DNA from 3 places in the Klebsiella sp. genome. Region 2 is predicted to be linked to each of the others. Evidence: riboswitches for the same ligand, from Rfam matches in the RefSeq annotation. Region 2 holds a riboswitch; each other region holds the start of a gene.
The links. A riboswitch is a leader RNA that binds a small molecule or an ion and turns the genes downstream of it on or off. The one in region 2 is predicted to bind cobalamin.
Positions count from the first base shown of each region.

Region 1: another riboswitch for cobalamin. It lies ahead of QVF11_RS01095 (ABC transporter substrate-binding protein); the one in region 2 lies ahead of btuB (TonB-dependent vitamin B12 receptor BtuB).
Region 3: another riboswitch for cobalamin. It lies ahead of QVF11_RS17905 (cobyrinate a,c-diamide synthase); the one in region 2 lies ahead of btuB (TonB-dependent vitamin B12 receptor BtuB).

Region 1 is NZ_JAPUEW010000005.1:47,404-50,480, reverse strand. It holds gene fruA (PTS fructose transporter subunit IIBC) at 1-373, shown strand, start outside; gene QVF11_RS01100 (GNAT family N-acetyltransferase) at 502-1,008, shown strand; cobalamin riboswitch at 1,254-1,477, shown strand; gene QVF11_RS01095 (ABC transporter substrate-binding protein) at 1,701-2,753, shown strand; gene QVF11_RS01090 (FecCD family ABC transporter permease) at 2,822-3,077, shown strand, end outside.
Region 2 is NZ_JAPUEW010000100.1:134,035-137,111, reverse strand. It holds gene btuB (TonB-dependent vitamin B12 receptor BtuB) at 1-1,143, opposite strand, end outside; cobalamin riboswitch at 1,211-1,392, opposite strand; gene trmA (tRNA (uridine(54)-C5)-methyltransferase TrmA) at 1,509-2,609, shown strand; gene QVF11_RS28580 (YijD family membrane protein) at 2,658-3,017, opposite strand; partial or broken gene fabR (HTH-type transcriptional repressor FabR) at 3,033-3,077, opposite strand, start outside.
Region 3 is NZ_JAPUEW010000058.1:39,335-42,411, reverse strand. It holds gene cbiB (adenosylcobinamide-phosphate synthase CbiB) at 1-322, opposite strand, end outside; gene QVF11_RS17905 (cobyrinate a,c-diamide synthase) at 319-1,698, opposite strand; cobalamin riboswitch at 1,787-1,949, opposite strand; gene pocR (transcriptional regulator PocR) at 2,240-3,077, opposite strand, start outside.

The DNA of each region.
Region 1 (3,077 bases), on a different contig from region 2:
ACCGCTGGCGCTGGGTCTGGCAACGCTGGTTGCGCGTAAAAAGTTCGACAAAGCGCAGCAAGAAGGTGGCAAAGCCGCGCTGGTCCTCGGTCTGTGCTTTATCACTGAAGGGGCGATTCCGTTCGCTGCTCGTGACCCGATGCGCGTCCTGCCTTGCTGTATCGTTGGCGGTGCGGTGACCGGTGCGATGTCCATGTGGGTTGGCGCCAAATTGATGGCACCGCACGGCGGTCTGTTTGTTCTGCTGATTCCTGGTGCGATTACGCCGGTTCTCGGTTACCTGATGGCGATTGTTGTCGGTACGCTGGTCGCTGGTCTCTCCTACGCGGTGCTGAAACGTCCTGAAGTTCAGGTGGAAGAAAACGCCGCCTGATAGACCTTGTAATACCTTCATTAAGGGCAGAGTCTTCTCTGCCCTTTTTATTGTTTTTGACGCTAGTGGTTTTCCCTGCCTGAATTGTTATTATTCTTTTTCCTTGTCTAGTTTGAGCCAGCCATACTATGTTTCCATTTACGCTTCGTGAAATGACTCACGCTGATATTCCCGCAGTTCAGTCGTTCCTTGTTCAGCACCTCAATCTGTTCTTCAACGCTGGTAGATCAATACCTTCTGCCGATGAGGACATTTTTAATCTCGAACAGCAGTATATTTCGCAGGAAAGAAATTTGCTGCTTTGCGCATGGGATGAAAAACAGGAGTTAATCGCTACACTGGCAGTATGTCAATATGATGACAGGCTCGCTGAGTTGCGCGGGCGTTATAATTTGTCTGAAACCGCAGAAATTTGCCGCTGTTATGTGGATAAGCGCTATCGCAGACAGGGCATCGGTAGTCAGTTGATCGCTTTTGCTGAGGAATTCTGTCGGCGGCAGCAATATAAAACCTTATATCTTCACACGCATCATTTTTTGCCTGGAGGCTATCATTTCTGGTTGCGTAATCATTTTAGCGTTGTGATGGATATGCAAGATAAATGGCAGTTGGTTCATATGGAGAGATCACATTAATAAATGAACCCAACGCTAATAGGCCGCATTATTGATAGTGATCAATATGTTTAATTTGAGATAGCCAAACCGCGTATATAGTTTGATCAGTGTCAATTAATTCTCATTTAGCTTTTTATTATTATTTCCAGGCATAACTTTCTGGCAAGTGATTGGGTTGTAACTGATTGTATTTTATTGTTGTTTTTATATTTGTATGATGTTTTAATCATTTCGTCATACAGTTGACCTTGTTAACAATTGCCGCTAGAGTCGCTGTCGACAGCATTTCATTACATTTTTGTATTTGAATAGGAATATGGTGCGAATTGTTAAATTCAATGCCATAACTGCCCCCGCAACTGTAGGCGGATGCTGAATATCCTTGTGCGGTTAATTAACCGCAGGTCACTGTAAAGCTTGTCTTTATGGGAAGGCTGATATTCTGATTACCGTGAGTCAGGAGACCTGCTGTCAACAATGTTGTATACCATTGAGTGGACGGGATGGTCCATGGGATGAATTATTTGACGCAGGCAGTAGTGTATTTATGAATAAGATTTTGGCTAAGTAAGGCTTATTTGCATTTTTTGCATATCTTTATTCTTAAATTTCACGATTCAATGTCATCTATCTTCATGTCTCCTCCCGATATATGGAACGAAATAAGCCATGACCAGACCTTCAGATCTGGCATCAACGGGACGATGATAATGCACGCTAATTTTACTTCTTTCACTTCTAAAAAAACGCTTCTGATTATTGCAGGCGCAACTCTACTACTCAACTCCAGTGTCGCCAGTGCGGCAAAAACTGAATATCCCTTAACGATTAAAAACTGCGGCCGCGACATCACCTTCAATCAGGCCCCTAAACGTGTGGCGACGGTGGGTCAGAACAGCACTGAAATTCTCTATTCACTCGGGCTTGCCGATCGCGTTGTGGGTACTTCGCTGTGGTTTGGCCCGGTACCTGATGCGTATAAAGCGGCAAACGAGAAAGTGGACGTCATTGCGCAAAATATTCCCAGCTTCGAAGGGATTATTGCTAAAAAACCGGAGCTGGTTGCCAGCCAGTTTGAGTGGCAAATCGGCCCTGCGGGTACGGTTGCCTCTTACGAGCAGTTTAGTGAACTGAAGGTTCCGGTCTACACCGCGCCAGCAGACTGTGCGAAAGATAACGAAGATGGCGGTGATGGCGTCCGTAAAGGCATGTTTGATATTGCCATGGTGTATCAGGAAGTCGCTGATCTGGCAAAAATCTTCGACGTTCAGGATAAAGGCGATGCGCTGATTGCCAGTCTTAAAGCGCGTGAAGTGGCAGCGATAAATAAAATTTCCGGCATGGATAAAAATGTCTCAGCAGTATTCTGGTTCTCCAGCGCCGACCTGCAGCTTGATCCTTACGTGGCAGGGAAGTTTGGTCCAGCCGCATGGATTGCTCAGAAGCTGGGCGTGAAAAACGTTATTGATTCAGCCGAAGAGTGGCCAACGGTAGGTTGGGAGACTATTGCCAAAGCCAATCCTTCGGTCATTGTACTCGGTGAGATGAGCCGTCGCCGCTTCCCGGCCGATGACTGGCAGGTCAAGATGGATTACCTCAAGTCCGACCCAGTCGCCAAACTACTTCCTGCGGTGAAGGAAAATCATCTGCCTGTCATTGACGTACAAACAATGAACGCCGGCATCAGAACTATTGATGGGCTAGAAAAACTGGCTGATGCCCTGGTTGAATATGGCTTAGCGCATCCGCAGGCCTCTCATTAATCTACGTTTTGCGCTATGTTCTGGCCCGGCATAGCGCATCTCCGTTACTCAGGAACGCAGATATAATCATGAGTGATTCTCGCAGGATGCGTCGTGCTGTTGGTCAGCTTGCGGTAAGAGTCGGTGGACATGCCCTTTGGGTCAGTGTGCTAATGTGCTGCGTACTGCTGGCGGGGATCTCCATTGGCGAAACGCTTATCCCCTGGCAGCATGTACTCAGTACGCTGGCAAATCGTCTGCTTGATACTGACTATCCAGTCGATGCGCTGGATGCCGGGATCATCTGGAACTATCGCCTGACGCGAGCCCTGGTTTCTGCCTGCT
Region 2 (3,077 bases):
CTCATCGTGATCTTCACGACCCGAGGCTTCCAGCGTGACGGTATCGATCTGTTGCTGCCCGGTCAAATAAAGCCCTGTGGTGTCGCGTTTGTAGATATCAGATTTCGTCGTACTGCTGGAAGTCAGCTTTTCCTGTTTCCAGTCAACACCACCGCTCACTGAACCATGTCCTACTTCAAAGTTGTTACCCCACTGAATATAACGCTGTTCCATGTCATCCAGCGTAGCATCACCCGCATAGCGGCCAAGGTTGCTACTGTAGTTATAATTTTTAAGGTGCTGATAGTTCGCAATTAGCTGAGAGGAATAGATGCCCGAGTTATAACGCAGTCCAGTGTCCCAGGATTGGTTATAGTTCCGACCCTCGTCGTTACCAGCAGGAGAACCATACATCGTATCCTGATCATAATCGTTGTTAGTCGTGTATCCATAACCACGGAAGAAACCCGAAAAACTCTCGTCAAACTTGTGCTGTACGGCACCCCAGAACAGTTTGTTGCTATAACCATCGCGGTCGCTATCGCCGCTGTAAGGGGAATCTGGTTTGACGTTAAAGCCCTTGGTCGTCTGATAGGCACCTGCCGCCGTCACCATCGTGTCGCCAAAACGTTTATTTACCGCTCCATCATAAGTCTGGTAGCCATTCGACCCCATCCCGGCATTGATCTGCGCGTGTTCATCGTCACTCATGGTAATGATGTTGACCACACCGCCAATCGCCCCGGAACCGTAAACAGCAGAACGCGGCCCGCGGATGTATTCGATACGCTGCACCAGGGATACCGGAATCTGGCCAATGTCAATGGCGTTACCAATACCTGCCCGCGCCATTGGGATCCCATCAATCAGCACCAGCACATGACGTGCTTCCGTGCCGCGAACGTAGAGGGAAGAACTGCTCCCCATCCCGCCGGTCTGCGAAATATCCACCCCCGGCAGGCGACGCATCACATCATTAAGATCTTTTGACTGCCAGCGCTGAATATCTTCCCGCGTAACAACATCCGTTGGCGCAAGGACCGTATTGACCGGCTGTTGAAAACGGTTTGCCGTCACCACTAACGTATCTGAATTGCTGTCTTGCGCCCAAGCGGAAAATGCCGTGACGGAGAGGGCCGTCATCAGCGAAGCCTTTTTAATCATTTTAAAAGCATCCGTAATATACAAAGGATGCCGCCGGCTACTATCAGTAGTACGCGATGATAGAAACCAAATGCGACGTGTTCCGGCAGGTCTTCGGGCTTGGGGTGTGTTATGGATGAAGACTTCCCGCTAAACCACCGCAGTGTCTGCATAATGCGCTCATCCCACTGTTCCTTACCGCTGCGCGTCAGCTCCAGATTTACACTGGATTCCCTATTAACACATAGGACCGGTAACATGATGCTATAATTAGAAACATATAGATGTCCAGACTTCTATCGTTATATTTCTGAATATCATCAGAGCTGGACATCCCCGACACTTTCCCTACAATCCCCGCGTAATTATTTTATTCAGGATGCATCATGACCCCCGAACACCTTCCTACCGAACAATATGAAGCGCAGCTGGCAGAAAAAGTCGTCCGTTTGCAGAAAATGATGGCCCCTTTTGCCGCCCCGGTTCCGGAAGTGTTTCGTTCACCGGTCAGCCACTATCGTATGCGCGCAGAATTCCGCATCTGGCACGATGGCGATGACCTGTACCACATCATGTTTGATCAACAGACCAAATCCCGAATTCGCGTCGATACCTTTCCGGCGGCCAGCGAACTGATTAATCAGCTGATGACCTCCGTAGTTGAGGGCGTGCGCGACAATCCGTTGCTACGCCATAAGCTGTTCCAGGTCGATTATCTGACCACGATGAGCAATCAGGCCATCGTGTCGCTGCTGTACCATAAAAAGCTCGACGACGAGTGGCGTCAGCAAGCAGAAATCTTCCGCGATGCGCTACGCGCGCAAAATCTGAACGTGCATCTGATTGGTCGCGCGACTAAGACCAAAATCGAGCTGGATCAGGACTATATAGATGAGCGTCTGCCGGTCGGCGGGCGTGAAATGGTCTATCGCCAGGTTGAGAATAGCTTCACCCAACCAAACGCGGCAATGAACATTCAGATGCTGGAATGGGCGGTCGAATCAACTAAAGGTGCAACCGGTGATTTGCTTGAGCTGTATTGCGGTAACGGCAACTTTTCTCTAGCGCTGGCGCGGAATTTCGAACGCGTGCTGGCAACGGAGATTGCCAAACCGTCCGTGGCGGCGGCGCAATACAACATTGCGGCTAACCATATTGATAACGTGCAGATTATCCGTATGGCGGCAGAAGAGTTCACCCAGGCGATGAACGGCGTGCGGGAGTTTAACCGTCTGCAAGGTATTGATCTGAAAAGCTATCAGTGTGAGACGATTTTTGTCGATCCACCGCGCAGCGGGCTGGATAGTGAAACGGAGAAAATGGTGCAGGCCTATCCGCGGATTCTGTATATCTCCTGCAATCCAGAAACCTTATGCAAGAACCTGGAAACGCTCTGTGAGACGCACGAAGTCACGCGCCTGGCGCTGTTCGATCAGTTTCCATATACCCATCATATGGAATGCGGCGTACTGTTAACGAAGAAGTAGATGTCTGTAACCCGGCAACATCATGGTTGCCGGGAAAATTCAGCAGAATTACTCTGCAGCCGCGTTCTTGCGGTTACGCATCTTATAGCCAATCCAGAACACCATAATCACCGACAACACCGCCGGGAAGAAGTTAGAACCGATGTCCGGATATTCCGCACGCACCACAGTGCTATAAAGCAGCACGCCAAGAATGAAACACGCGGCGGCCAGCCCCGGTAACCCCACGGGCATACTGCGGTTTTGATAGCGCTGATGCAGACAGTAAACCGTCAGCACTAACGATAAAATCGGGAAAACAGAAAATGAGACTACTGAGCTGAACAGCGCAGCGAAGGTTCCATTAATGGATAACCCTGCGATCAGCGCCAGCAGCAGCGTACCTTTATCTTGAACTGAGTGTTTCATTGCTCGTCCTTCACGTTATTCGGAATGATTTGATTTTTTTCTTGTTCACGGCGATACCAA
Region 3 (3,077 bases), on a different contig from region 2:
CATCCCGCGCCGACTGCGCCAGACAGCGCCCGGCCAGCACGGTGAAGATCATCCACACCTCAACCCCCCAGCCAAGCCACGGATGAATCATCTGCGCTAACGCCAGCACGCCCCAGGAGATACCCCACGTGAGGCCGACCACGATAACCCACATCACCCCGCCGCCGACGCGTAAAGCAAAGTCGCTGCGGCAGTAGCGGCGCACGCTGCGCTGGACGGCGGAAATCAGATTGCCTATCCAGCGCACCGGATGCGGCCAGCTCTGCGGGTCGCCAATGATAAAATCGAGGATCCAGGCCACGCTCCAGGCCAGTAGCGTCATTGGGCGCTCCTTGCCGCAGCCAGCCAGTGATTGAGCATTGCCGGACGCTGGGCGAAATGCAGATGCAGGTAACTGGCGAACGTGTTGCCCACCTGCCAGCCCCCCGACCACTGCTGAAGCGTCAGGCCGTCACGCACTTTACGGCAGGCCAGCACTGCCGGGTTTTCCGGGATGAAATCTGAGTAGTGAAACTCGTGCCCGCGTAGGGTTTCGCCGGGTGCTGCCAGCAGCGTTTGCCGCATCGCCCTCGCTTCGCAGTAGCCAAAGCGGGTGAGCCGTTTGCCCATCTTGCTATGGCCAGGAATAAGATTGGCCATGGGGTAAATTTCACCGCTGGCGTCTTCCAGGGTGCTACCGAGATACATCAGACCGCCGCATTCGGCGTAAATCGCCACGCCGCGCCGGTGCGCCTCCTGCAGTTGCGCCAGCATTGACGTATTGGCCGCCAGCGCTGCAGCGTGAATTTCGGGATAGCCGCCGCCGAGCCAGATCATCTGGCACGGCGGGAGTTCACTATCATGCAGCGGGCTGAAGCGCACAATATTCACTCCACAACGTTCAAGCAGGGTGAGGTTATCCGGGTAGTAAAAGTTGAAGGCTTCGTCGTCGGCCAGCGCCAAGGTCAGGCCCGCTCCGGCGTCAAGCGACGGCAGCACAGGCCACTCCCCGACGGGTAAGGAGGTGAGCTGGCTGAGAGTAAGGAGCTGTTCAATATCCAGGGTTTGCGCCAGAGTGTGGGCAAAATCGCGCCACGGCTGCTGATTCACCAGCGATTCTCGGGCGGTCACCAGCCCCAGATGGCGTTCGGGCAAGGCCACGCCTTCCACTCGCGGCACGTAGCCGAGAACCGGCAGCGCGCAGTAGCGTTCAATAGCGCCTTTCAGTAGCTGATAGTGGGATTCGCTGTTAACGCGATTGACGATAACGCCAGCGATATTCAGGCTGGGATCGAAGTGCTGAAATCCCATCACCGTGGCGGCAATGGAGGTGGATACCGCTTTGCCATCGACCAGTAAAATCACCGGGCAGCCGAGCTGTTTGGCCATCGCGGCGGTGCTGCAATAATTCGGGTCGGTGCCGTAGCCATCATAAAGCCCCATGACGCCTTCAATCACCGCGATATCCGCCTGCTGCATCTGTTCACAAAACAGCGCATTGAGAACCGGTTCCGGGAGCATAAAGCTGTCGAGGTTGCGAGAAGCGACGCCGCTGACGGCGGTATGCCAGCCAGTATCGAGATAATCCGGGCCGACTTTACAGGGCTGAACCCGCATGCCGCGCTGTTTCAGCAGGCTGAGCAGACCGAGCGTAACGGTGGTTTTGCCACAACCGCTGCCGGTCCCTGCGAGAATAAATGCATGCTGCCTGGCTGCCATACCCTGATCCTGTTCAGGGTGGTAGGGCTGCGAGCATTCCCAGTCTTTCGACTGTACGCATCTAAGCAACCCACTTCCCACCGAAGTTGTTGGTAGTCACCGACAGGCAGGTCTTCTGGCTTAGCGTCGTCCTTCCCCATCCTTCCCAATCTCGCGATCAGTGGTCAAATATGGGTTCGTCAGCATCACAGCAGCGGGGGCTGCGGGGGATTTACACCCCCTTCCCTGGCACCTGTCGATTTTCTCGAGCGGGATGAGTCCTCACTCGAAGAATTTCTGGAACATCTTACGGAGGCTGGATGGCTTCCGTCGTTTCTAATATCTAATTGCAAAATCTTTTCATTACGCCTGCGGCGACCTGAAAGCAATTTCTGATAACACTCTATCCCATCAAATAAATAAAAACTAGTGCAGCTTAGCGCTCTCTCATTATTAATTTGTTGCGCTACGACAATTTATTGCTCTGGATGAGAGTTTTTCATTTTATAATGAGGCAGATACGGGGGCATATCAAAAATCGGCAATAACAAAATATTGTCATTTAAAATGGTTCAGTTTGTGATCTGGCATTAATTTGCTGACGATAAGCCTGCGGAGTTACCTGATAAGCCTGGCGAAAAACTTTGCAAAAATAGCTAGTTTGCGAAAATCCTAAATTTCGTGCAATGCTGGCAATACTCCAGTCGCTGTGGCAAAGCAGCTCTTTAGCGCTAACCATCCGCTGATGATTTACCCAAGCGTTAAAGCCGATCCCCTGATATTTCTTGAACAGCTTACTGAAGTAGTACGGGCTGAGATAAACATGGGCGGCAACGTCTTCCAGACGAAGCTCATCAGACAAATGGGCATCGATATAGCGTAACGCCTTCTTCATTTTACTGTCATGGGGGCTGACCGCCCGGCTGGCGCGCGCGGGTTCAGGCTGCTGCGGATTATCTTTAATCACGACAAAATTGAGCTGTTTTTTTAGGCAGTTTTCTACTATTAGTTTTAGTAAATCGGCGGAAGCAATGACGCGCGAGTAGTCCATCTCCGGTACGTCGCGAAACGCTTTGACCAGCTCAGGATCGGCCTGCCAGCGGTCATCAACGTTCAAAATGTCGACAAGTTCAACATCGTTACTTAAGCGCACCTGCCCGCATAGCACAAAGCCCACCAGGTGCCCGGCAATAACCAAAGGGATGGAAAAATCGGTTAACCCGGCGTGGCAGCGGTAGATACAGAGCTGATCGGTTTTTGAAGCCTCAAGACCGCCGCAACGGTCGCTCATCCGACAGCGGGTGCTGTGCTGGGGGTGCTGACGCATAAGCTGGCAAAAAGGAGTGAAATTAAACAGTTCAGATATTTCATCACCGTGAATATTGACTACCACAACCGCC